One region of the Limosilactobacillus galli genome, then DNA from elsewhere that is predicted to be linked to it. Evidence: a T-box and tRNA genes for the amino acid it is inferred to sense, from the RefSeq annotation. Region 1 holds a T-box; the other holds one or more tRNA genes.
The links. A T-box is a leader RNA that pairs with one kind of tRNA and senses whether it is charged. The one in region 1 lies ahead of QOS10_RS05555 (phenylalanine--tRNA ligase subunit alpha), so its partner is inferred to be a tRNA-Phe.
Positions count from the first base shown of each region.

Region 2: it encodes a tRNA-Phe, which carries the amino acid that the T-box ahead of QOS10_RS05555 (phenylalanine--tRNA ligase subunit alpha) is inferred to sense. The anticodon was not compared.

Region 1 is NZ_CANCWK010000021.1:1,204-23,435, forward strand. It holds partial or broken gene yjeM (glutamate/gamma-aminobutyrate family transporter YjeM) at 1-440, shown strand, start outside; gene QOS10_RS05520 (MATE family efflux transporter) at 514-1,830, opposite strand; gene QOS10_RS05525 (peptide deformylase) at 1,973-2,383, opposite strand; gene yidC (membrane protein insertase YidC) at 2,464-3,420, opposite strand; gene QOS10_RS05535 (acylphosphatase) at 3,529-3,804, opposite strand; gene QOS10_RS05540 (TrmH family RNA methyltransferase) at 3,912-4,679, shown strand; gene QOS10_RS05545 (HD domain-containing protein) at 4,766-5,272, shown strand; gene QOS10_RS05550 (winged helix-turn-helix transcriptional regulator) at 5,287-5,625, shown strand; T-box leader at 5,673-5,878, shown strand; gene QOS10_RS05555 (phenylalanine--tRNA ligase subunit alpha) at 5,917-6,963, shown strand; gene pheT (phenylalanine--tRNA ligase subunit beta) at 6,970-9,387, shown strand; gene QOS10_RS05565 (hypothetical protein) at 9,453-9,803, shown strand; gene udk (uridine kinase) at 9,880-10,533, shown strand; gene greA (transcription elongation factor GreA) at 10,599-11,075, shown strand; gene QOS10_RS05580 (HesB/YadR/YfhF family protein) at 11,284-11,679, shown strand; gene QOS10_RS05585 (YfhO family protein) at 11,721-14,321, opposite strand; gene QOS10_RS05590 (peptidoglycan D,D-transpeptidase FtsI family protein) at 14,545-16,629, shown strand; gene rpmG (50S ribosomal protein L33) at 16,767-16,916, shown strand; gene QOS10_RS05600 (5-formyltetrahydrofolate cyclo-ligase) at 17,134-17,688, shown strand; gene QOS10_RS05605 (rhomboid family intramembrane serine protease) at 17,692-18,351, shown strand; gene QOS10_RS05610 (YqgQ family protein) at 18,356-18,595, shown strand; gene QOS10_RS05615 (ROK family glucokinase) at 18,616-19,587, shown strand; gene QOS10_RS05620 (rhodanese-like domain-containing protein) at 19,603-20,022, shown strand; gene QOS10_RS05625 (DUF3042 family protein) at 20,072-20,248, opposite strand; gene miaA (tRNA (adenosine(37)-N6)-dimethylallyltransferase MiaA) at 20,364-21,287, shown strand; gene glnA (type I glutamate--ammonia ligase) at 21,545-22,232, shown strand, end outside.
Region 2 is NZ_CANCWK010000005.1:132-5,998, reverse strand. It holds gene QOS10_RS01980 (HNH endonuclease) at 1-457, opposite strand, end outside; gene QOS10_RS01975 (hypothetical protein) at 1,101-1,247, opposite strand; gene QOS10_RS01970 (crAss001_48 related protein) at 1,247-1,525, opposite strand; gene QOS10_RS01965 (hypothetical protein) at 1,657-2,247, opposite strand; tRNA gene QOS10_RS01960 (tRNA-Phe) at 2,501-2,573, opposite strand; gene QOS10_RS01955 (hypothetical protein) at 3,151-3,618, opposite strand; gene QOS10_RS01950 (hypothetical protein) at 3,698-4,021, opposite strand; gene QOS10_RS01945 (hypothetical protein) at 4,116-4,319, opposite strand; gene QOS10_RS01940 (hypothetical protein) at 4,319-4,579, opposite strand; gene QOS10_RS01935 (hypothetical protein) at 4,579-5,079, opposite strand; gene QOS10_RS01930 (hypothetical protein) at 5,082-5,414, opposite strand; gene QOS10_RS01925 (hypothetical protein) at 5,640-5,867, opposite strand, start outside.

The sequences.
Region 1 (22,232 bases):
GGCCAGCCCGGGTTACCAAGCTGAACAAGCATGGGATGCCGGCCTTTGCCATGTGGATGCAAGCAATCTTCGTTTGCTGCATCATCTTCCTGATTTCGTTCGGGGGATCCGCAGCCAGCGCCTTTTATCAGATCCTGACCGACATGGTGAACGTTTCAGCCTGTGCCCCATACATCTTCCTAGTTGGGGCCTTCCCGATCTTCCAGAAGAAGAACATTCCGCACGACTTTGTAGTCTTCAAGAACCGCTTCTGGACAAATGTCCTGGTCGTCTTCGTTGAGATTATCGTCTGCCTGGGAATCATCTTTACTTGCATCCAGCCAATCCTGGATCACGACCTGCAGACGGCCTTCTGGACGGCATTTGGGCCGGTCTTCTTCGGAATCGTGGCCTGGCTCTTCTACCGGCACGCGGTTAGGAAGCACCACTTAAACCTATAAAAAGTTAAGAGTAGCTTTTAAGCTAAAATGAGCTCATGACAAGACAGAATTTGCCATGAGCTCATTTTTTGTTTTAGTAGTTAAACTGTTTGATCCGCTGGTGAACTAAGATGGCAGCAATGATGCAGACCAGGAACTCCGTGACGGGAACTGCTGCCCAGACCCCGTTGATTCCGACCAGGGCGGCAAGGATCAGGATGGCGGGCAGGAGAATGACATACCCCCGTAGGATGGAGAGGGTGAAGGAGGCCCGGGCCGCGTTTGTTGCTGTCAGGAACAGGATGAAGAGCAGGTTGAGGGCGCTGAAGAAGGCACTAGTGAAGTAGATCGGCAACCCCACGCTGGCGTACTTAACCAGCTGAGTGGAGTGGGCCGTGTTGAAGGCGCTGATGATCGGCAGCTTGAAGACCAGCAGGATAATGAAGCTGATCGTTGCCAGCAGGAGGGTGATGACCATCCCCGTCTTAAGGGTGGTTCTGACACTGGCAAAGTGCTTCTGTCCGTACTCCCGGCTGGCAATCGGCTGGACCCCCAGGGCGACCCCGTTGGCGATGGCCAGCACCACAATGGCGATGTTGGAGATCACCCCGTAGGCCGCGACCGCGTAATTATCGGCGAGTTGCAGGAGGACGTGGTTGAAGAAGTAGATGCTGACCCCCGTGCTGAGCTCGTTCAAGGCCGCGGCAACCCCCAACTTGGCCGAACGCCCGAGATTGACCAATTGAGGACGTGACCAGTGCAGTTGGAGCTGGCGGTTTGCAAAGCGGCGGTGGCGGGAGAGGACAATGAGGCTGATGAGCGGCGAGAAGAGGACGGCCAGGGCGGCCCCTTCCATCTTGAGCCCGCAGCCGAAGATGAAGAACCAGTCAATCAGGAAGACGGAGAGGGTCTCCGTCAGGGTCGCCCGCATTGTCAGTGTTGGGTTCCCGTCATTGCGGACAAAATTGATGGTGATGTAGTTGCACATGTACAGGGGACCGGACCAGGCACAGATTCGCAGGTAGATGATCGCCATCTGCCGGGTCTGGTCATTGGCACCGAGGAAGTTCACAACCGGCGTTGCAAAGACGTTGAGCAGGATAGCCAGGATAATCCCCAATCCAGCTGTAAAGATGATCAGCTGGCTATACAGGTCCTTGACCCGGTCCGGATGAAGGACCTTGTTGAGCGAGAAGATGGTGGCCCCGCCGACCCCGAGCAGGAGGCCGACCCCGTTGAAGACGTTGAAGAGGGGGAGCACCAGGTTGAGGGTGGTCAGCCCCAGGGCGCCAGCGGCAATTGAGATGAAGAGGGTGTCGATCAGGACGTAGAGGGACATCCCCATGGTGGCGATGACGTTGCGGACAACGTAGTGCCGAACCTCGTGTTTGATTGCTTGTGTCGAATTCATACTAATTCCTCCAATTGGTCCTCATCCCCCGCTTGCGGACGCCTGTTTGAGGAACCGTGATTTTGTGGCAAAACCCGGCGATTCTGCAACCCTTATTTCCTTAATCCTATCAGATACCACCCAAGTTTTCATAGGGTAAAGATCAGATAATTACTCCGTTACAGTGGTCAAGTTCGTGCTGGACGATTTCAGCAGCAAAGTCCGTCAGGGTTAGCTGCTGGCGTTGCCATTGCTGGTTGTAAAACTGGACGGTGATCTTCTTGAAGCGTTTGGTTGGCCGCTGACCGGTCAGGGAGAGGCAGCCCTCTTTAGTTTGGTACGGTTGGCTTTGGCTGGTCAACTGGGGATTGAACATCACGACGGGGATGGGACCGAGCTGGGCAATGATGGCCCGCTTGTGTTCGCCGATCATGTTGGCAGCCATGCCGACGCAGTGATCCTGGTGGGCAGCCAGGGTATCCCGGAGGTCCGTGGCCAGGGGAAGATCGGCCTTGGTGGCGGGGACCGATGGCTGACGCAGTTGTTCAATATTGGTAACAATGTTTTTGATCATTCTAGTGTCCTCCTTAAGCTTGAAATAAAGGTGGCTGGAAGAAAACCATTCTTTTCTTCCAGCCACTGATGATTTAAAGACTATTTATTATTGTTCGACTTATGGTGTTGCTGTTTGCCGGCGTTTCGTTGCCGATTACGCAGGGCCATCTTCTTAGCCGGATCTGGGTTCTTGAGCTGGTCGATAGCATCGGCTGTATCACTTGAAGCGAAACTTGGCGTGGCCGGAGCAGCGGGTATCTTAACCGGGTGCTTCTTGGCCTCTTCGGCGATCTGCTTGCGGATCCGTGGCCGGTAGGCGTTAACCATCAGGGTTTGCAGGATAGCAAAGAGCCCCCCGATGAAGAAGTAGAGCCCCAAGCCGGCGGAGGAAGTCAGTGAGATGAAGAAGGTCATGAATGGGCTCATCCAAATGGCCATCTTCATCTGCTTCTTCTGTTCTTCCGGTACGCCGACCAGGCCGAGGTAGCTCTGGACGGCGTAGGCAATGAAGGACAAGATGGCAAAGAGGATGCTTGGCTTCCCCAACGCGATCCCGAAGAAGGTGGCGTGGTAGAGGTCCGGTGAGTAGCGGATGGCGGCATAGAGGGCGGCGAAGACTGGCAGCTGAATTAATAGCGGCAGGCAGCCGATCCCCCCGGTCAAGCTGATGTTGTTATCCCGGTAGAGGGCCATCATCTGTTGGCTAACCGCAGCCTGTTCCTCAGGGGTCTTGGCAGCCCGCTGCTTGGCGGACAGTTCCTTGATCATTGGCTGGATCTGGGCCATCTTCTCCTGGGTGACAGTTGATTTCTTCATCTGTGAGAACATCACTGGCAGCAGGATCGTCCGGACAATCACCACGATCACGATGATTGCCCAGCCATAGTTGTTCCCCATGTAGCCAGCCAGCCATTCCATCAGGTGCTGCATCGGCTTGGCCATGTAGTCATAGACAAAGCCGTAGGGCCGGCCGCTCTTGGTGGTCCGGACACACCCGCTCAGCAGCAGGAGCATCGTCGTCAGCAGGCCGACGACTGTAAGGCGTTTATGTTTCATACGGTATTTAATTCTCCCTTGCTTTAATTATTTTCAATTTGATATGGATAAACAGTACATATCTTACTCTAAAGTGGACTGAAAAGCCACCCGGAGCATCATCATAAATCAGCGCCGGATGGTGAATTGGCCCCTGTAGTCAGTGAGGTGCCCAGCCGTTTGCTGGATGCGGTCGATAATGGCGTAGGAGGTGGGGCCTTGAGCAAGGTGGCGGATAAAGCGGTCGACAGTCTCCTTGGGTCCCTGGGCCTCGACGTAGACTGTTCCGTCAGCCTGGTTGCGGACAAAGCCGCAAAGGCCAAGCTGGCGAGCAATTTGAAGGGTTCCCCAGCGAAAGCCGACCCCCTGAACCCGGCCCGTGATGGTTAGTTGGACATTAATCAAATGTGTTCACTTCCTTAATGAAAAATTATAAAAGCCGTTGGTTAGTTAAAGATATTGTACACCCATAACATGGTATAATTATCTTAAGAGGAAGGGTAGTTTAACTTATGGAAGAATTAACATCAATTCACAATCAACACGTTAAGGACTGGAAAAAGCTCCAGACCAAGAAGTTTCGCAAGCAGACCGGCTATTATCTTTTAGACGGTTGGCACCTGGTCAACGAGGCCCTGCAGGCCGGGGTGACGATTCACCAGCTGATCGGGACCAGTGAGCAGCTGGATCAGCACCAGGACCTGTTCGACCACGCGGCGGAGGCCTATGCCGTGACCGAGGAGATCATGAAGCACATCACCGATACCGTCACACCGCAGGGAATTGCGGCCGTCGTTGACCTGCCAGATGCCCACCGGGTTCCCCAGCAGCCACTGACCGGGGCCTGGTTGTTCCTTGACCGGGTCCAGGATCCGGGCAATGTCGGAACCATGGTCCGTACGGCGGATGCCGCTGGCTTCACAGGTGTCGTTGTTGGGCATCTTTCTGCTGACCTTTTCGGCCCCAAGGTTGTTCGCTCCATGCAGGGAAGCCAGTTTCACCTTCAGCTCTTTGAGGGTGACCTTCGGAAATGGATTGCGGATTTCAAAGCGAATGGGGCACCGGTCTACGGTACCCAATTGAATCCGCAGGCTAAGAACTTCCGGGATGTCCATCCTGGTAAGACCTTTGCCCTGATCATGGGAAATGAGGGTCAGGGGATGAGCGACGAACTGCTCGCTCAGACCACTGATAACCTCTACATCCCGATGCGGGGCGAGGCGGAGTCACTGAACGTGGCCATCTCAGCCGGGATTCTGATGTTCCAGCTGAACCAGTAAGACTACTTACTTTTGAAAAGCAAAATAATTTATTTTTGGCTAGCTATCATGTATGATGATGGTAACCAATAGAAAAGGGGTATTACATGAAATCAAAGAATGAGTGGCGCAACGATCAAGAATACGTCTCAATCGTTTCTGACCTGCTGGCTCAGCCTGCCGTTAAGAAGCTCGCTAAATATACCCAGCACCATCACTCCAATCGTTTGCAACATTCAATTGCGGTTTCTTACGATAGCTACAGGATTGCTAAGCGTTTCCACCTTGACTACCGGAGTGTTGCCCGGGCCGGGTTGCTCCATGACCTGTTCTACTATGACTGGCGGACGACCAAGTTTGACCTTGGTACCCACGCCTTCATCCATCCCCGGGTGGCCTTGCGGAATGCGGAAAAGATTACCCCGTTGAACAAGATGGAAAAAGACATCATCCTGAAGCACATGTTTGGGGCGACGCTCGCTGTGCCTCGGTACCCAGAAAGCTTAATTGTTTCATTGGTTGATGATTTTGAAGCAGAACACGAATTCTTTAGTCCGATGCGGGCCAAACTTCGTCGCCGGATTAAGAAGCGTCGGATGCGGACTATTTGGTAGGAAGGAGACATCATATGCAACACGAAGCTAGTACACCGGTTGCGGATGGTGGTTGTCAATTGTGTCCCAAGTTCACTCAAACCTTTATGATGTTAGGCAAAAAGTGGAATGGCTTGATTATTGAAGTCTTACTGGAGAGTGACACCTTACGATTCAAGGACATTGCCAACAGCGTCAGCAAGTGCAGTGACCGGGTTCTTTGCGAACGATTGAAGGAACTCGAGGATGACCAGATCATCGTGCGGAACACCTATCCGGGATCCAGTCGGGTTGATTATTCATTGACGACGCGGGGACGCGAGTTAGCACCAGTGATGAAGGAAGTTCATGCATGGAGCGATAAGTGGTGCTAATTGGGGCTTGACCAATCCTTGTCGAGTCATTAGAATACTTAGTATAGTTAAAAGCGATGACGGAAACTAGTAGCCGGTAATGGTTGTCAGAGAGTCACCATGATTCTGCGAGCGGTGGCCAGCCTGTCCCGGTGAATTTCATTTCCCGAGCCGATATGTAATGGTATTCCGGTCGATCACCGTTATTGATCAATTAAAGTGTATAGGCGCCTGCCTATAAACTAGGGTGGTACCGCGAAGCTTCGTCCCTATGGGGATGAGGCTTTTTTTATTTACAAAGGAGTTGAAAGCATGGGATTAAAAGAGAAACTTGCTGACCTGCGCCAGCAAGGATTGCAAGAGATTGAAAACTCGTCCGACCTCAAGCGGATTAATGAAATTCGGGTTAAGATGCTGGGGAAGAAGGGCCCGATCACCAATGTTTTACGGGGGATGCGGGACATCAGTGCCGAGGAACGGCCAAAGGTTGGGCAGTTTGCCAACAAGGTTCGTGACGACCTGACCGCAGCCATCGAAGAAAAGCGGGCGGCCCTGGAACAGGCCGCTTTGGATGCGGAACTCCAGGCGGAAACCGTTGATGTTACCCTGCCTGGCAGCCCCGTGGCCCAGGGACAGCCGCACGTCATCCAACAGATCATTGATCAAGTGGTGGACCTGTTCGTCTCCATGGGTTACGAAGTTGCCGTTGGGGATGAAGTGGAGCAGGAAGTTTACAACTTTGAAAAGTTGAATCTGCCAAAGGACCACCCCGCTCGTGACATGCAGGATACCTTCTACGTGACCCCATCTGTTTTGATGCGGACCCAGACCTCGCCAATGCAGGCGCGGATGCTGGAAAAACACGATTTCAGCCAGGGCCCACTAAAGATGATCTCCCCAGGTAAGGTTTACCGGCGGGATACCGATGATGCGACCCACAGTCACCAGTTCAACCAGATTGAAGGGATGGTTGTCGGCAAGCACATCACCATGGCTGACCTCAAGGGAACCCTGAAGGTCGTTGCCCAATCCCTCTTCGGTGACAAGCTGGATGTCCGCCTGCGGCCAAGCTACTTCCCATTCACGGAGCCTTCTGTCGAAGCCGACATCACCTGCTTCAACTGCATGGGCAAGGGTTGTGCAATCTGCAAGCACACCGGCTGGATTGAAGTCCTCGGTGCCGGGATGGTGCACCCGAACGTCCTGAAGATGTCCGGGGTTGACCCTGAAGAATACGGCGGCTTTGCCTTCGGATTGGGTCCCGACCGGTTCGCTATGCTGAAGTACGGCGTTGACGATATCCGGAACTTTTACCAAAACGATGTACGGTTCTTAAATCAATTCGACGAGAAAGGATAATGTAAGATGAAAGTATCATACCAATGGTTAAAGGAATACCTCGACCTGGACGTTGAGCCACGCGACCTTGCAGAAAAGATTGCCCGGACGTCGGTTGATATTAACGATGTTTACAAGATGGACGACGGTTTGAAGAAGATTGTTGTTGGGGATGTCCTGAGTGTCGAGGAACACCCGAACTCCGACCACCTGCACATCTGTCAGGTTGACGTCGGCGAGGATGATCCCATCCAAGTAGTCTGCGGCGCTCCCAACGTCCAGGCCGGCAAGAAGGTCATCGTTGCCCTGAGCGGTGCCCGGATTGCGGACAACGTCAAGATTAAGCGGGGCAAAATCCGCGGTGTCGAATCCAACGGGATGCTCTGTGCCCTCCAGGAGATCGGCTTCAGCGATAAGATCGCCCCAAAGGATTACGAGGCCGGCATCTACTTCTTGCCGGATGACGCCAAGGTCGGCGAACCAGTCTTCGGTTACCTGGGCATGGATGACCCGATCATCGATACGGATGTTACCCCTAACCGTGGGGACATGCTGAGTATATACGGGAACGTCAACGACATTGCCGCCTTCTACAACCTGAAGCCCCACTTCAAGGAACTTCCGGTTGAGGAAAACGCCGACCAGGCAACGAGCGAACTGGTCAGTGCCCAGATTGACGACGAAAAGATTGCGCCAACCTACAAGCTGCGGGTGATCAAGGGGGTTAAGATTGCCGACAGTCCGCTGTGGATGCAGATCCGTCTGTGGAACGCCGGAATCCGGCCAGTCAACAACGTGGTCGACGTTACCAACTACATTCTGTTGAAGTACGGTCAACCGCTGCACAGCTACGACTACGACCAGCTGCCTGGTCATGACTTCGGGGTCCGCCACGCCAACGATGGGGAGAAGTTCACCGCCCTGGACGGGGATGAACAGACTTTGAAGGCTAACGACATCCTGGTAACGGTTGCCGGTCAGCCAGTGGCCCTCGCCGGCACGATGGGTGGTGAAGGAACCGCCGTTTCTGACCAGACGACCACGGTGGCTCTGGAAGCAGCCATCTTTGGCCCCGTCATGGTTCGGAAGCAGGCCCGTAGATTAGACCTGCACAGTGAGTCTTCAATGCGGTTTGAGCGGGGGATCAACCCGGCAACCGTTGAGACGGCCTTAGACGAAGCTGCCGAACTGATTAAGGAACTGGCAGGCGGCCAGGTAACCAAGGGTATCGTTACGGGCAGTGAGAAACCAGCCATTGATAAGCAGATCACCCTATCTCTTAACAAGATCAATCATGTCTTGGGCACCGACCTGAAGATGGCCGATGTGGAAGACGTCTTCAAGCGGCTCAACTTCGGCTACCAGGTAAACGGAGATGACCAGATTGTCGTCACAGTTCCGTCCCGGCGGTGGGACATCTTCGTTGCGGCGGACCTCTATGAGGAAGTTGCCCGGATCTACGGCTACGACAACCTGCCGGAGACCCTGCCAGTGATGACCCGGAACCGGGGTGGCCTGACTGCCCGGCAACGGTTCATTCGAGCTAGCCGGCATGACCTTGAGGGGATGGGTCTGACGCAAGCCATCAGTTACTCCCTGACGACGGTCGACAAGGCTAAGCAGTTCCAGATTGACCCCGTGGCTGAACCAATGAAGTTGGACTTCCCAATGAGTTCCGACCACGTGGCTACACGGATGAGCATCATCAGCGGCCTGCTGCTGGACATCGCCTACAACGTTTCCCGGAATGTCGATAACGTGGCCCTCTACGAAGAAGGCCGGGTCTTCCTGCCAAAGGGCGGCGAACGTCCAGAGGAACAGGAACACCTTGCTGGTGCGATCACTGGTCAGATGCTGGCCAACGACTGGCACACCGAAGACCGTCCGGTTGACTTCTTCCAGGTCAAGGGAATCGTCGAACGCTACCTCCACAACATGGGGCTGGCGGGCAAGGTAACCTATGTTGCCGATCAGTCACGCCAGGAGATGCATCCCGGCCGGACCGCTAACATCCTGTTGGACGGTCAATTGATCGGGTTCCTCGGCCAGGTTCACCCAAGCACGGCCAAGGCATACAAGATTCCAGCAACGTACGTCTTCGAGCTTAACCTTGAGGCCCTGATCGCAGCACCAAAGGTTGACAACGAGTACCACCCAATCAGTAGGTACCCATCCATCACCCGGGACATTGCCCTGTTAGTTGACAATGATGTCACCAACGAGATGATCATGGATGTCATCGACAAGCGTGGCGGGGCCTTTTTGAAGGACGTTCACCTCTTCGATGTCTACAGCGGCACGCATCTGCCAAACGGTAAGAAGTCGCTGGCTTACACCCTGACCTACCAGGATGACCACGATACGCTGACGGAAGACCAGGTCAACGCCGCCTTCAACAAGGTCACGAAGGCCTTGCAAGACGACCTGTCCGCTGAAATTCGTTAAACTAAAATAATGTGAGACTTGCCACGGTGCAGTCCCACATTATTTGTATTTATGAAGGCTAAAAGTTGAATAACGATCAATTAAAACGGCAAAATCGGCTGGTCATTTTCCTGATCGGAATCATCGTTGTTGCCGGCCTGGCTATTCACCAGTACTTCAACTATTCACTGAAGCCGGTGGATCCGAGCAGCCGCCAGCGGGTGACGGTGGTGATTCCGGCTGGGGCAACCGACCATCGAGTTGCTAAGATAATGAAGGAGCACCACCTGGTTCGCAGTCAGTTTGTCTTCTACTACTACCTCCAGACCCATAAGACCCATGGCGTGAAGGCGGGAAAATTTCGTCTGGCCAGGTCGGCGACAGTTCCCGAGCTGGCGGGGGTTCTCCAGCAGAACCGGGCCGCAGAAAAGCGGTAGGGGGATTGCCGTGGCCGGCAGAGTGCTATATACTATTTGGGATTAATTTATATTTAGAGGAGCAGTAATTTAGACAATGAGTACAAAAGAACAGCGGCGGCCAATTATCATCGGTGTTACTGGTGGTTCGGGGAGTGGGAAGACCACGGTCAGCAAGGCAATTTATAACCAATTGCATGGCCAGGCCATCCAGATCATCACCCAGGATACCTACTACAATGACCAGTCATCAATGACAATGGCCGAGCGGAAGGCGGTCAACTATGACCACCCCCTGGCCTTTGACACCGATCTCTTGATTAAGCAGCTGTCCGACCTGCGGAACAACAAGGCAATCGAGATGCCTGTGTACGACTACACCCAGTACACCCGGTCAGCCGAAACGGTCCATGTTGAACCCCAGGATGTGATTATCCTGGAAGGAATCCTGATCTTGGATGATGAACGTCTGCGGGACCTGATGGATATCAAGGTCTACGTTGACACCGACGATGATATTCGGATTATTCGGCGGATCAAGCGGGACATGGCTGAGCGGGGCCGGACCCTGGATTCAGTAATCAACCAGTACCTGGCAACGGTTAAGCCGATGTACCACCAGTTTGTGGAACCGACGAAGCGCTACGCTGACATCATCGTTCCCGAGGGTGGTGAGAACCGGGTGGCCATCGATATCCTGACGACTAAGGTTCGCGACATCCTGGTTAAGCGGGGCCACACCCTGCAATAGAGTTTACAAACACCTGGCAGAATGGTAATGTAGCCACTGGATAAAATTTGAGGAGTGAATTAGATATGGCTGAAGAAAAAGAATTTCCAATGACCCTTGAAGGGAAGAAGAAGCTAGAAGAAGAACTTGAAAACTACAAGATGAAGCGTCGTCCAGAAGTTATCAAGCGCATCAAGATTGCCCGGAGTTACGGTGACCTTTCTGAAAACTCAGAATACGAGTCAGCTAAGGACGAACAGGCAATGGTTGAAGGCAAGATCGCTCAAATCGAAAACATGCTGCAATACGCGGTCATCATTGACAACGAAGACGTTGCTAAGGATGAAGTTTCCATGGGCCGGGAAGTTACGATTAAGGAACTTCCTGACGAAGAACCGGAAACCTACTCCATCGTCGGTGAATCCGAATCCGACCCCATCAACGGTAAGATTTCCAACGAATCACCAATGGCTAAGGGGCTGCTTGGCCACAAGATCGGTGAAGAGGTCAACATCGACATTCCAAATGGCACGATGAAGGTTAAGATCTTAGACGTCAAGTAAGATTGAAGAAGCCTGCGGCAGGGTTAGCTTTGCCGCAGGCTTTTTTGGTTTTAAATAGGTCTTTGATCCTGTCCCCGCTGGAATGCCCGGATCTTAAAACATTATCCGGCATAGGCAGATTGCTTGGCATTTTGCTCGTCAGATGGTATCTTTAGCAGGATGAAAGTGCTATCATAAAACTAGTCGAACGAGTAAAGGGGATTTAAGTATGAAGTTAATTGTTACCGATGCCGCTAATGAATGGTTCAAGAATGAGATGGATCTGAAGCCGGGGGATGGGATCAAGTTCTATGGCAAGGTCTATGGCCGGACGGAGGTTCACCATGGCTTTTCCCAGGCCTTTGCCAAGGATAACCACCCGATCGATCCGGTGCTGGAAGTGGTCAAAGACGGGATCAACTACCACGTCAATGAAGTTGATGAGTGGTTCTTCACCCGCTTGATTACGACCGTTGATGCCAACGCCGATGGCCCCGTTTTCCACTTCCAGCATGAAGATCAGAACGAGGCCCCAGATGTTGCCGGAATGAAGAGCGACCAGGATGATCACTCCGATAATCAGGCGGATGCCTCGACCGGAGCCTCCCAACACTTTGAACACTAAATTAAAACAGCCGCCCAGGAGCTTTCCTGAGTGGCTGTTTTTTAACGCTGTCGTTTAGTGATGTACCAGGTCAGGCCAAGGCTGACGACGGTGACAATCACCCCGAGGATCAGGAATGGCGGCCGGTAGTAGAATTCAACCCGGTGAGTCCCGCTGGTGATCGGCAGGGCCATGAAGATGCTGATGACGGTCCGCGGCTGAACCCGGTGACCGTCGATGCGGACGTGCCAACCGGTGGCCGCGGGGATGGTCGTCATGAGGGCGGACTGCCCACGGTGAATATGGACCGTTCCCTTAATGCTGGTTGGCGTGGCCTTTTGAATCTTCAGCGGCGATTGCTGCAGGGTACTCAGACTGGCATTAAAGGCCCGCTGGTTCAACCGGTAGACGCTGACGTTCTGCAGCCAGGCGCTGGTCTTCTTGAGGCGGAAGGTGATGGTAACCAGCTTACCCTTCTGGTGGTGGGCTAGGTTGATCACGACGGTATCCCGGTAGGTATCGTATTGGCTGAAGTCCCGGCGGTTCAAGCTGATCGAAGCGCTATCCTTGACCTCGGGGCCGAGGGTGAGGTAGTAGGAGTCGTTGGTCGGTGGCGTGAACTTCAGCTTAATCGTGGCCGGCTTCAAGAGGTTTTGCTTTTTGAAAGTCGTGCCCGTGATCTGGTGGGCGGCTTGAACATTATTGAAGCTAACCGAGGTAAAGTTTTGGACGATAAACAACGGCTGGTTGATCGGCCGGCCCGCCAATGCCTGGAAGATTTGGGACTGGTAGCCGAGCGGATCCAGGGTGGCCTTGCCGAGCTGGAAGATCTCCGAACTAGCCCCGAACGCAATCGGCAGGGCGGCCGGGCTCTCGCGGCTGGTAATCATCCTGGTCTGATTGACTTTTTTCAGGCGCGCCCAATCCGGCCGGTACCCGGATAGCGGCATGATCTGTTCCCCGTCCTCGATCCCGTGGTGCCGGGCGGTCATTATGTACTTGAAACCGAGCAAGGCGTCGCTGACCTGGGTTCCATTGTCGTAGCTGACAAAGCCATCCCCAGCTGGTTGGCCAATCGCACCCATGAATGCTGGAATCGGCGGCTCCAGGGTGGAACCGAAGTGATCGGCGGAGTAAAAGTCGCCCTGCATGGGGTCATCCTTGGTTCGCATGAAGGTCTTGGCGACCCGGTAGAAACCGGAATCATGGTGCTTCAGTTGTTGACTGGCCTGGTCGAGCTGCTGGGTGTACTTGCCGAACTCAGCCTGGGAGACGTAGGAAATTTTGTTGAGGCTGGTGAAGGCGCTGGTCCCAACGTCACAGGCCACGATCAGAACGATGAGGAAGTCGTACAGGCGGGGGGAATTCCGCCGGGCGATCATCAATGCTGCCAGCGAAACGACGACGAACCCCAGGCCGATGAGCCGCTGACTGGTTGACAGGTACGCCAATTTGAGCTGGCCAGTTACCCAGAAGACCAGACCGCTGATAATCAAAATTGCCAGTGCACCCGGCCATTGCAGCTGGTAGGATGGCTGCAGGACCCGGGCGGCGAGCAGGATGCACCAGAAGGCAAAGATGAACGAGAAGCGGTACGGGTACCAGACCGGAAACTGTCCGGCGTGCCAAAGTAGGTCCAGTGGTTCGTAGCAGAACGATAGGATAAAGAAGATGGTAACCAGGCCGGCAACGAGCCGCTGCGACCACTTGATGTGGACGTTGAAGAAGTAGAGGGCTGCACCGATCATGAGCAGCATACCAATATAGATGTTGGGCTGGCCACTGGGCATCTGGTTGAAATCAAATGACCCGGGCACCAGTTTACCGAGCATCTTGAGCGGCTGGTATTCCAGCTTGCTGCTGATGATGGCCTCCGTGTAGGTCCCCTTGCTGGTAGTCAGGGCATAGATGGTTGGCAGGAGGGTGACCGCTGCAATACCGGCACTGGCGATGGAGCTGGCCAGGTAGACCCCGGTTGTCTTCAGCCGGGTCCGCCAATCCGCCAGCGTTGGCAGCTGCCAGCAGACGACGAGGATGGTGAACAGGCAGATCATCCAGGCCATGTAGTAGTTATCGATCATCATGACCGCCAGCCAGGCAATGTAGGTTCCCGGATGGCCGTCGTGGATGAGTCTGAGCAGTCCCCAGATGATCAGCGGCAGGATGACCAGGGCGTCGAGCCAGATCATGTTGAGCTGGTTAGCGATCATCCAACCGTTGAGGGCGTAGGCAGTGCTGAAGGCCCAGATCCGAAAGCCGCTTTGCAGCCGGGTCTTAAGGAGCAGCCAGGCAAAGGCCATTCCCGCTAGGCCGTAACGGAGCAGGGTAAGGGCCATCACCCCGCTGGTCAGCCATTTTCCAGGGAAGAAGATCAGAATCAGGTTGAGGGGACTGAAGAGGTAGTAGGCATTGGTTCCCAGCATCTCACCGCCCAGTCCCTTGCTGAATGAATAAAACAGGGAGCCGGGGTGGTGGAGGATGATGTTACGCAGGTAAGCGAAAAAGTCGACATATTGCTGGCCGAGGTCGACCGTTAAAAGGCTGCTGGGGCCAAAGGGAGCCATTTGCCGATAAGCAAAGTAGGCCCCCATCAGGATGACCGGAATCAGGAAGCTTCCGGTCAATATTAATGCATGCTGTTTTTTCCAATTATGGCGAATCACAACGAGTTTTCCTTCCCTTATTAGTATTGCTGAATATTATATACCGATCTTATGAAGAAAATCGTCTCTGAAGGATTAAATTTAAGTAAATCATGATACTTAAGTGTTCATTTTTTCATAAATAAAGAGTATTATTCTTAAGTTAGTAGTGAAGGGTCCTCTGCGCCCAATAACAAAATTTGGTAGAATAATATCGTCACTACAATTGAAGGAGAATTAACTTGTGAAAGTCTTTGATCGAATAAAAAGATTGTTTAATTCGCAAAATCGAAAGAAACGTAGTGCTCAGTCCGTGATTCCGTTTCGGCTGAACTTCCTGCTGTGGATTGTCGGGATCCTGTTGCTGGCACTGACGGCCCGGCTCTTTTATCTGCAGGTGCTGAACGGTTCAGCCTACAAGGCGGAGGTTAAGCGCTCGGATACCTCGATTCAGACCAATAACGTCCAGCGGGGGATGATTTATGATTCCCAAGGAAATGTCATGGTCGGCAACCAGACCCACCAGGCAATTACCTATACTAAGGGTTCCAACGTTACGACGGATGATCTTTATAAGATTGCTAACCGGCTGGGCAGGTACGTGACGGTCACCAACAAGAATTCCCGCTTGACTGACCGGAATGAAGAGGATTACTACCTAGCAGATAAGGGCCGTTTGAATAGCGTCCTCAAGCATGTTAAAACCAGCAGTAGTGATAGCGATGACGACAAGTACGATAAGGCCCTTAACTATCTGAATAGTCATCCGGATGCTTGGCATTTGACCAGCCAGCAGAAGAACAACGCCCGAATCTACGCAGCCATGAGCGGGGCCTACTCCTTGTCAACGACCTACATTAAGGAGACCGGCGTTACGGCTGGCGAATTGGCGGCCGTCGGGGAGCACCTTAACGAGATGCCCGGGGTTAAGATCGGGACGGCCTGGACCCGGAACTATCCGCAGGGCAAGGACGTCCAGAGCCTGACCGGGACCGTCTCCACTACGGGTTTGCCAAGTGATGAGGTTAACAGCCTGCTTTCCGAGGGGTACTCGCGAAACGATAGCGTGGGGCAGAGCTACCTTGAAAAGGAATACCAGGCCACGCTGGCCGGTTCCAAGTCCCAGACCGAGGTTACGACGAATGGTAATAATGTTACCAAGGAAGTTGTCAAGTACCCTGGCAAGAAGGGGGATAACCTGGTATTGACTGTCAATTCCAAGTTCCAGCAGCGGGTGCAGGAGATCCTGAAGAATAACTACGCCTCTGCGGGTAACGGCTACTCCTCAGGGGTCTACGCAGTGGTTATGAACCCCCACAACGGTGCCATCCTGGCCATGGCCGGAATCGACCGTGACACGAAGACCGGTAAGCAGACTGATGACCAAATCGGTGCCATCAACCACCCAATTACGATGGGGTCGGTTGTTAAGCCCGCTACGGTGATGGGAGGCTTGATGAGCAAGGTCATTACGCCTACCAACAACACCCTGGTTGACCGGCCAATTAAGGTGGAAGGGATTTCTGCCAAGAGTTCCTGGTTCAACCATGGCGGTTCCGCTAACATGGCGGTGAATGCCCCAACGGCCCTAGAAGTTTCCTCAAACTCTTACATGATGCAACTGATCATGAAAGAGGGGGGAATGGACTATCACGATAACGCCCCAATGACCCTGAAGCCAAGCATCTTTGCTAAGGAGCGGTACTACTTCAACATGTTCGGCCTTGGTCAAAAGACCGGGGTGGACCTGCCGGGTGAAACCGCTGGGTACACCGGTCCTTCTGACGAAAAGCACATTGGTTCAGCACTGGACTTGGCCTACGGGAACTACGACGGTTACACTACCATCCAGTTGGCTCAGTACATGTCAACCATTGCCAACGGCGGGAACCGGATGCGTCCTTACATTGTTAAGGAAATTCGCGGAACCCAGAGCAATGGTAAGCTGGGCCCGGTTGAATACACGACTCAGCCCCAGGTTCAGCAGGTTATCCCAGCTCCGAAGTCATACTTCGATGTTGTTCACCAAGGACTGTACCAGGTGGTTCATGGTTCTAACACCTACATCACCGGTCGAGCATTGTCCAGCGTCAAGCCTTCAATCTCCGGGAAGACCGGGACAGCCGAAACGGTTTCTGATGGTCACAAGACTACCACTCTGAGTTTTGCCGGTTATGCACCGTCTAACGATCCGCAGGTAGTTGTTGCCCTGGCTATCCCTGGTTGTACAAATAGTGATGGTGGAGCGAACCTGAATATGGCCAAGCAGATTTTCCAGGCCTACTGGAAGATGGTTCAGTCGCCAAAGGGCTTTACTGACGGTGAATAAAGCAACTGTCAAGGTAATTTCCTTAACAAACTTTGCTAAATCACTAGCCAAACCAATTAATAAATGATATAGTTGTACGAGTTAGGGTTACGATAAATAACCAATTAAGATCAAATAAAGTTTGGAGGTTATAACTCATGCGTGTCAACATTACCCTTGAATGCACTTCATGCCACGAGCGGACTTACTTAACCAGCAAGAACCGTCGTCACAATCCCGACCGGCTTGAATTAAAGAAATACTGCCCACGGGAACGCAAGGTGACATTACACCGCGAAACTAAGTAATTTTTTACTTGGTTCATCAAACCAGTAGATTGCTTCTAAAGCAATTGCTGGTTTTTTTGTGTGTTCGATTCTGACCCAAGTGAATTAATGTTCCGGCCAGCCGCAAGCTGTGAATCGGTTCACCTAGTGAAAAAACGCTTGCAAAAAATAGGCGGACCTGTAATAATGTATTCTTGTAACCGTTTATCATTTTGTATAAAGGGGAGATATGAGAATAATGGCGTATTCCAAGAATGAGCTGCGGCAGGCCTACATCGCACGGCTGCAACAGCTAGATCTTAATACACGTCTTAGTGAAGAGAAACGTTTAACTTCGATGCTTTTCAACCAACTCGAGTGGATGCGCGCCAAAACGGTGGCATTGACCCTCAGCCAGTCGTTTGAGATCGATACGGCCCCGATCCTGCTGCACGCCCGTCATGAGGGGCGGACAGTGGTGGTTCCCCGGACCCTTCCCAAGCGGCAGATGGAGTTCGTCGAGATTACGGAGAGCACTAACTTTAATGAAAGTTCCTTTGGTATTCTTGAACCGGCGGATGGTCGGGTATTTGGGCCCGATGAGATCGATCTGATGGTGGTCCCGGGGGTGGCCTTCACCCAAGATGGCAAACGGCTTGGCTTTGGCGGCGGCTACTATGACCGCTACCTGAGCAAGTACCATGGTGATACGATTGCCCTGGCCCTGCCAACCCAACTGGCCGACGATGGCGAGTGGCAGGCAGACGAGCACGACCAGCAGATTGCTAAGGTCCTGAACCTGGCGGAGTGCTAGCTGATGCGATCACGTACTTGGTCCCTAGCGCCCGTCACCATTACCCTGGTGGTCATTCAGGTGCTGGTGTACCTGGCGATGACTCTGGCCGGCGGATCGACTAATCCGGCGGTCCTGGTTCGCTTTGGGGCACTGCAACCAGAACTCTTGCGGGCCGGCCAGTGGTGGCGGCTGATCACCCCGGTCTTTGTCCACATTGGCTTTACCCATTTGCTGATCAACAGTCTGACCCTGTATTTTCTGGGCCTCTACATTGAGCAGCTGTTTGGCCATTGGCGGATGCTGGTCATCTACTTTGTCAGTGCCATTGTCGGGAATCTTTGCAGTGCCTACTGGCTATCCGGCAGTCTGGCGGCCGGTGCCAGCACGGCGATTTTCGGCCTGTTCGGGGCCTTTTTGATGCTGGGTGAGTCCTTCCGGGAAAACCTGGCGATTCGCCAGCTCAGTCGTCAGTTCCTGATCCTGGTCCTGTTAAACATTGGGACCGACCTGCTGGTGCCCGGTATTGACCTGGCGGGACACATCGGGGGTCTGTTCGCCGGCTTCCTGATGGCGTACGTTGTGGCCGCCCCTAAAATTGGGCCGGTGGCAACGAACAAGCGTTGGTTGAGTGCCGGGATGTTGATTGTTGGTATCCTAGTCCTAATTTGGGAAGTGAGCTGATATTATGGCAATGGTTCCACGTGAATTTAGGACGTTGTACGATGTTCAGCAGCTGCTCAAGCAGTTTAATGTATTTGTATACGTCGGCAAGCGCTTATACGACATCGAACTGATGGCAATTGAGCTTGACAATCTCCACCAGGCAGGAGTGGTTGATCAATCAACCTATATGAAGGCGAAGATTGTCCTGCGCAAGGAACATCGTGAAGAATTGAAACGAGAACAAACGGGGAAACTGTATTAATCCCCAAGAAAGGAATTATTATGGCAAACAAGAAGTTATTTGGTGTTGATCTTGGTGGTACGACCATCAAGTTTGCAATTTTGACGGAAAACGGTGAGATTCAACAGAAGTGGTCAATCCGGACGAACACCCTGGACGAAGGGTCACACATCGTCCCTGACATCATTGAATCAATCAACCACCACCTGGACCTGTACAAGATGAACAAGGACCAGTTTATCGGGATCGGAATGGGGACTCCCGGAACGATCGACCGGGACAAGGGGACCGTTGTTGGTGCCTACAACCTGAACTGGAAGACAACCCAAAACGTCAAGGAAGCTATCGAAGAAGGTACCGGGATGAAGTTTGCCCTGGATAACGATGCCAACGTGGCCGGTCTTGGTGAACGCTGGAAGGGTGCCGGTAACGAGGGTGACGATGTGGCCTTCATTACCCTGGGTACCGGTGTCGGTGGTGGAATCATCGCCAACGGCAAGCTGATCCACGGTCTGGTTGGTGCCGGTGGTGAAGTCGGCCACATGGTTGTTCAGCCAGATGGCTACCTTTGTACTTGTGGTAACCGTGGTTGCCTGGAACAATACGCTTCCGCAACCGGGGTTGTTCACATTGCCCAAGATAAGGCTGAAGAATACGAGGGCAACAGTCGGCTGAAGGCCATGATCGACAACGGTGACGAGATCACTTCCAAGATCGTCTTTGACCTGGCTAAGGAAAACGACTACCTGGCAAACAAGGTTGTCGACGAAGTTTGCCATTACCTGGGTCTGGCTTGCGCTAACCTGAGCAACGTCTTGAACCCCGAATTCGTTGTGATCGGTGGTGGGGTTTCCGCTGCCGGGGACTTCCTGCTGAAGCGGGTTAAGGCGAACTTCGAAAAGTACGCCTTCCCAACTGTCCGGACTTCTACTCAACTCAAGCTGGCTGAACTTGGTAACGATGCCGGGGTAATCGGTGCGGCTTCACTGGCACGTCAATTTGCTAATGATTAATAGTAGTGAGGCGAACTGATCGTGATCTTAGGAGTTAGTCAAGGATTATTAATCTTCAACACTGTTATCATCATCCTCTTGGTGGCCTGGCTATTGACCTGGCTCTTCCAATACTGGCGGCGCAATCATTACGCAACCGTTTTGGACGAGGACGAGTTCCAAAAGGGAATTCGGAAGGCTCAGGTAATCGATCTGCGCCAGGAAAACGAATTTCGGGCTGGCCATATTCTCGGTGCCCGGAACCTGCCGTACATTTACCTGCGGCAGCAATACGGCGAGCTGCGGCCTGATCTGCCTGTTTACATGTATGACCAGGGAATGGCCATCAGTACCCAGGCGGCGACTTTCCTCGGCAAGCACGGCTACCACAAGCTATACATCTTAAAGGGTGGTTACAACAGCTGGGATGGCAAGACCAAGAAAGCTAAATATTAAAACAAAAACAGGAGACTGAATTCAGCCTCCTGTTTTTGTTCGGTTAGAATTAGATTTGATGAGCGGAACGCCCCTTCCGAATAGCAGCCTTCCGGTTTTCGTCAAACTTTTCTTCTTGTTCTTCAACTGGCTTGATGACCTTCTTGTGGAATGCCAAGGCCCCGCTTGCTAATGCGGCAATGGTTGATGCAGCACCGATGAAAACACCCTTAGTGAATTGTTTCATAACACAGTTCCCCCTTTAGTTATTTAGTTAATTCTATTATGATTTACTTAGGTATGATTTACCAGTGATTTACAGTAAATTTTGCGATAATTTATAAATTGTGGGAGAAAATAAAATGACAAAAATAGTTGCGATTATGGGCCCGACCGCGGTGGGGAAAACGGCCCTGTCGATTGACCTTGCCAAGCGTTTCAGCGGCGAGGTGATCTCCGGTGACTCGATGCAGGTTTATCGCCGCTTGGACATCGGGACGGCCAAGATCACCAAGGCGGAGATGGCGGGGGTCCCGCACCACCTAATTGACATCTGTGACATTCAGGAGCGTTACTCCGCCGCCATGTTCAAGCAGCAGGCCGAGCAGGCGATCAAAGACATTGCCGGTCGGGGGCACCTGCCCCTGGTGGTTGGCGGCACGGGGTTTTATTTGCAGACCCTGACCGAGAACCTCACGCTGGGGCAGGACCACTTTGACGATCGATCGGCCCAGATTCGGCAGCACTGGCAGCAACTGGCTGAGGAGCGGGGGGCGGCATACGTCCGCCAGCGCCTGGCCGAACTCGATCCGGCAGCTGAGCAGCACATCGAGAAGGGGAACCTCCGCCGGGTGATCCGGGCCCTCGAGGTCATTGAGAAGACCGGGCGGCGCTTTTCCGATCAGCCCCGCCAGAAGAGCGCTAATGACTACCTGCTGATTGGGCTGACGACCGACCGGCCCGTCCTGTATGACCGGATCAACCGGCGGGTCGACCTGATGATGAAGGAAGGACTGCTGGACGAGGCCCGCTGGCTGTACGATCACGACGGGGCCAGCCTGCCAGCGAGGAAGGGAATCGGCTATCACGAGTTTTTCCCGTACTTTGCCGGGGAGATTGACCTGGCCACGGCGGTGCGCAAGGTTAAGCAGGATTCGCGCCACTATGCCAAGCGCCAACTGACCTGGTTCCGCAACAAGATGGATGTCCACTGGTTTGACCTGGTCAGCGGTAAAGATCAGCCTGAACAAATTAACGAATTGGTCCAGTCATGGTTAATTAAGTAAAGTCGATCGGGCAAAAAGATTTTAATTATCTTAAAATTTCGATATTAATTGACTTGTTCAGGGCGGATTGGTATCCTTAAAAACGTATTGAAAAGGTAATTGTGGACTGATTTTACGAACATTTAATGTTTATTGGTCTATTTCAAAAATGATTGTTCGGGTATCGCCGCTTGCAGACGGGACTTAATAAAATTAAGACCATGGTCACCATCATACTTTAGCGTAACTGGCTTTTTACTGAAAGGGAATGAATTTTAATGGCTAAGCGAGAATATACAAAAGATGAAGTTCGTCAAATGGTGAAAGATGAAGACATTCGTTTCTTGCGGGTAATGTTCACCGACTTGCTGGGGACGATCAAGAGTGTTGACCTGCCGGTAAGTCAACTGGATAAGCTGCTGGACAACAAGATCATGTTTGATGGCTCATCCATCGATGGCTTTGTCCGGATCGAAGAGAGTGACATGTACCTGTACCCAGACATGTCCACCTGGTTGACCTTCCCATGGGGGGCAGAACACGGTAAGGTGGCCCGGGTCATCTGCAGTGTCCACAACACCGACGGCACCCCATTCTCCGGTGATCCGCGGAACAACCTGAAGCGGGTCTTGAAGGATATGCGGGCTCTCGGCTTCAAGGACTTCAACATTGGACCGGAACCAGAATTCTTCCTTTTCAAGCTTGATGAAAATGGCAACCCAACCACCAAGGTTAACGACCAGGAAAACTACTTTGACATGGAACCCGCTGACCGGGGTGAAGACTGCCGGCGCGATATCGTTTTAGCCCTGGAAAAGATGGGCTTTGACGTTGAAGCAGCCCACCACGAAGTTGCTCCGGGCCAACACGAAGTTGACTTCAAGTACGCCGACGCCTTAGAAGCTGCCGACAACATCCAAACTTTCAAGCTGGTGGTTAAGACAATTGCCAAGAAGTACGGCCTCC
Region 2 (5,867 bases), on a different contig from region 1:
TATGCTTTAACTTATTAACACCGTTGGGTTTAGCTTCGATAGCTTGCTCAATTAACGTCTTGCGGTTGTGTTGACGTCTGCTAAGAAGCCAAAGGTTATCGGCATCGTATGGATCATGACAGTAACGACGAGGAACAATATGATCAACAATGTAGTCATGATCGTTAAGAGTACGGCCAGTCGATCCATCAATCATCAGATCACGACGCTTAACGTAATCACGAACCTTGGTCCATTGTATTGAGTGATAGAACTTGTTAGCAATGGGATCACGTTCGTTATGGTTGTACTCCCGTTGCCATTGCTTATGGTATTGCTTGTATTGATCTGTCTGATGGTACTTGGCAAGGCGCTTAAGCTGTTTTTGTTTTTGTAACTGCTCATGCTTACTGCACCAATCATGATCAGGTTTGCAAAGCACATGACATCCCCGTTGATAGCATTCATGAGTACGCAATATCATTCTCTCCTTTTAGTTAATGATCTCTGTAGCAGTGGAGGCGCTTGGCTCGCAAGAGGCAAGCGCCTCCTTGGGGTCGGCTTACTTCTTGACCTCAATTAAAATGAGTAATAAGATTAGTAATGTTAAGTTTAAGTTATTCAACGGGAATCACCTCCTCACAATTTTCTGGGAGGTGATTCCCGTTTTCTGTTGCCTGCCGACCCCAAATAGTTTTAAGGGGATGCTTATTGACGGCAAAATAAAAGACGGTAGCCTATTGCTATCGCCTGAATCTCATCGAACACTAACATCGATCTTCTAATACTAATATGTTATACTGAATATGCAAAAGGACAAGAGGTATCGGCTCTCGTCCCTTTGCGTTCCGGAAATTGATTTGCCAGCTAGTCGCTATTTGCGATTAGCTTTTTTTATTATCGCGTAAGCCTTAGCGAAGTTAATCGCGGCTACCGACAATACGAAGATTGTCAGTGCGATAACAAGGCGTCCTCTCTTTCCGGAGTACTTTTGTTTCCATCAGTATCATCCCCTTTCCGGATTCAGGGAATCACTTCCGGAACGCTGTAGTCATTTCAGGAGTAGCTAATTCCCTTCCTGACTACATCTAACATTATACCTTAAAAGAACAAGGTAAAATCTACTTATTTTTACTTACATTAAAAGCCGGCAAGCGTTGACCTGTCGGCTTTTTCTTCATCTTTCGTTTACGGGTATGCTCAGCGTGATTGAGCATATACAATTCAGCATTGCCGCTGACTGTTCCCCATGTTTTAGTGTGAAACATTAGTAAATCTCCCAATACAATCGAAGATCAAGTGCTCGCTTATACATCTTCATAGCATCCTTTTGCTCCTTCATAATCATTTGGTCATCCTTGTCTAACTGCTTAAAGGTGTCGGTATTCATGAACTCCTTCAACCGTTTAATCTTACAAGCTAATTCATTACGTTCCGCCTTCAATTTAGCTAATCTATTTATCTTTTCTTGTCTCCTCATTCCTTGTACCCATGCTTTACACAACTTCACTATTGCTTGAGAAGTATTAACCTGAACTTGTGTCATGATCATTCCTCCAAACAAAAAAGCCAGCCATTAAGCTGACCTTTAATGATTTTTCAAATAATTCAGTACAATTAGATAAACAATGATAAATATAACTATACAGATTAGTAATCCTAATAAAATAGAAAATATCATTTTACATAACCAACTTTTTCTGCTTGATCAAGTTCCTTTTGAATTTCTTTGTTATATTTAGCAAACTTGTCAGCATATTCATCGAAATCGCTTATCTTTATTTCCAGCAAAGATATTGGATTGACTTCGTATCCAGTAAAATCACGTTTTAAGCTGCAAGCAATTGTGGCCATATACATCATCAATTTATAGGGATCGGGCTTGTTTTTGTCTTCGCAATATTCAAAATGTTGCATTGCAGCCACTGCATGTACTGTTCGTGGAGATCCATACATTATTGTTTTATGTTCTAACTTTACATATTCATCAGTACCATCTTCAGAACTCATTTCCTGAGCAGCCTTTTCCATGTTGGTAATGAAAGAAGTCCATCTATTAAGTATCGCTTGTAAATCCTCATTACTTGCCTGCCTAAAATATGATTCGATCTGTAAGTCGTGATTACTCTTATACTCACGATTCTGCTTTAACATATCTCGAATCATTTTAGGTAATTCCTTTAGGTTAGCATTTACGGCCCATAAGCCAAATAAAATCAACACAGAAATAACAATATTCCAATTCGCGTTTTTTAACATTTCTAACATCTTATTTTCACCTCATCCATATAATACAAAAGCCCGGTCATAATAACCAGGCTGAGGTAAAAAATAAAATGATCGTAGTTTACCGTCGTTGCGGACGCTCAAGGCATGGAACGTAAAGTAGGTGTTCCTTCTTTCTCATAATTTGCCTTGAAAGCCAAGAGCCGGAGTCGAACCAGCTTCATGCATGGGAAAAGCATAACCATGCCCTAACCGTAGGACGTTGGCCACTCGCTCAGGCCCACCAAGCGAGCAATGCTGATGGACGGGATCGAACCGCCGCAACGTGGAACTTCACTCCACTGCTCTACCAGCTGAGCTACATCAGCATATATAGAGCACGCAAGCCTCCGCACCCGGTCGAACTTTTCCGCGAACGCCTGTAACGGTGCTGGTACTCTATGGTGTAGCCCTCTAGCCGTTGAGTTAGGCTACGTACTCTTCTGCTCATTGCATGGACGCCTGAGACTATCAGAGCGGCAGTTAGTTGTGAAACATTTACGCTTTTATCCAACAAGGGAGGCATATAATGCCAAATGAGAATCATTCGATACCTGTAAAAACCGGTGTTAATGGTTGATAGTCTCAATGCGGAATAATGGGCTTTGCTCCCATTTGGCAGCTTGCACAATCAAGTGTCTTCTGACTTTCCGCCGCTTAATTCGAGATCCTGAGTAATGAGCTACGCAGGACGTCTCTCCTCTTAAGTCCATATTATTCAGGTAGTTAAAGGCTTGCCTAAGCACAAAGGAAATGTACTTTGATGGCTCGCCGCTATCTTTGCGACAATACCATTATGCTACATAAGAATGACCCATGATGAACCCAATTTTGACCCATTTTCAACCCAAAATTGACCCATCGATGACCAATCAATGACCCAAGAATGACCCGAAATCGTATATCTCACGCATGTGTTGAAATATACCGACGTAGTTTGGGGATGAGATCATTCTTTCCCCGCTTGACATGGAATTTTTCACACGCTGGATCAATGCAGTCGGCAAACTCACAACATGCCTTTTTCACACGGCGTCGAAATGCACCATTGCCATTGATAAGCAGTCGTTCACGGACTTCAGCATCGGACAAGTTACCGAGGTATTTACCTTTGATGATGATTTGACTATCTCGACTGCATCCCCCGACCGCGTAATGCACTGCATAATAAGCGCTGGCATATTCGCTATGCTGAATCATTGATTGCTCGGACGTATTACCTGCAGAGGGAGCTTTGGGCATTCCGTCCAGTGAAGGTGAACTATAATCGTCCCATGCTCCCGACCTGCGCTTAATGACCGGGTAGCGATCATAGAAAAACCACTGCACGGCATGATAGGTTCCATCTACGTCTAATTCCTGAAATAAAGCCATCTTCAGTACGCTCCCTTATTGTGATATAATTATTTTGTTTGATATTTAGGAGCTGCACCAACCGGTGTGGCTTTTTTATTTACTTCAGTTCATCTACTGTTACCGTAGAATTATCCCCGAAATAGATATTGTGCTTACGATTATTCTGATCAACATATTGCAACGAGCGGCTTGAATGCTTGATGTCAAACTTGCCCTTTTCCTCCATGATGACCTTACCGTCTGCGTTATAAACTTTAATCTCACGAGGAATACCATTATTCATTTCTGACTTGAAATCCTTACTAATTCTTCCTCCACTTGCTGTCTTATTAAAGTACCAGTGGGAGCATCCCCCAAGTAATGCTAAAATCACAACAATTACAGAAGTCACAACTAAAATACGTTTCTTGGTGTTACTCATTTGATGCCCTCCAATGAATTTTTAAGCTTCTTGTGTTCCTTTCGCCGGTTAAGTTTGCGCCGGCGTTTAGTTCGATTAGATTTCTTCTTTGATTTCATTTCTTCAACCTCCCTATATTTGTGACTGTTATTGGATCAACATCAATCTCATCAAACGGTACGCCTCGTGTTTGTCGCTGAATGATGAAACCTGGCAGATTATCAGAAAAGGTCTTAGGACCAATGATTTTGTAGACATGCTCACCGTCAGTGATCAATGCACCATCCTTTGCAGCCTTAATTGCATCTTTGTATTTCATCACTCTGACTCCTCGTTCAACGGGCGCCCACACATTGGGCAAAAACTAGCTCTAGGCGTTGTTCTATCGTATTCCGTTGAGTAATTGGTATTTTCTAAGATAGCAACAAAAGCCGATAAATCTGGATCTTTGATAATGGTAACTTCTGTTTTTCTCCCGTCTTTATCATTAACAAGATTACCATCAAAAATTGGTAAAGTTGGCTTACCGTGAATGACATGACAATACGGGCACTCTCTCTGCTTCTTACTTAATTTCATTAGTTAAGGCTCCTCCCACAAAATGGACAGCTAGATATTTTTATGAACCCGGTCTGATTGCAAGCAGTGAAGTCATCGTAATCCGTAAGAATGTAGCTATTTTCTACCTTGTCAAAAGCAATGCATTCCTTATCCTCAAGCTGACCATATCTCCACGTTTTACCAGTACCATTTAGCATTGAGCAGTACGGGCAATTGTAATTTTTGATAACTTTTTTCAGAGCGGATGCTAACTCGATTGCAGCCTGAGGGTAAAACCAATTTAGAAAATATAGCTCTTGAATGTAGTCCTCGTCCCAGCGCTCAGGTGCCCAAACATAAGTCTTGATTAATGATGGGTATTCCTCATCATCGCTTGCCTCGTAATCTTCGTTAGGCTCAGTTTCAAAATCAATTTTCCAGCCACTAAAAATGGCTGAAGTAATTAAATCTTGAGCTTTGGCAAAGCGTTCGAGGTTTGTCTCAGCTTTATATGGCTTTTCTAATTTCTTGAGTTCCATCGCTATTCCTCCATCTTATGTGTCTCCCAGCTATAACTAACCATCGTTTCAACCTTGAACTTTTTACCACACTCTTCGCAAATTTCTTGATGTTCCCCATCGTCATATAGCTCTGGAAATTCAAATACATCTTCTGAATCAATAAGCACAGCACCACAATAAGGGCATACGATATATTCGTCACTAAAAGTGTCTGGTTCATCCCCATTAAGGCTTGCACGAACCTCTTCTAGTCTTTCTTTTTTCCAGCAATCACTGCACAAACCCCGCTGCATCCAAGCAAGGCTATCCACTTTGCCGCATCTCTTACAATGTGAGTCTTCATAACTTAGCACTACATCCACCTCTTCGGTTTTTTTACTGTCTTATGCCACCATTGCGACCATTCATAGCCTGTGTGGTCCATTAACTCGGCCCGCTCAATCTGACGTTTTCTGGTTCGCTTAATTGGCTTAATACGCCTATATCCGAGTAATAAAGCGCGAAAATTCTTATTAAAGCTATAGCAATTAGGCTCCGATGTGACAGTTAAACTGACCTCAGGGCTAAGTGGCGGTAATTTAATCATTGCCCTTAACCTCCTCATACGTCCGCCGGAAGATGTCACTATCAATGGCCCAGTGCTCTCCATCAATGCCAGTTTCGATCCAATCGCCTTCATCAAAGGCCATGTCTCCTTCATTAATTGGCAGGTAATACTCATAGCCACCACCAGTGTCACCGCGTTCAATGTCATACTTTTTCGCCATCTCCACGGATCCGTCGAACTGCTCCGCCTTGATAGTCGT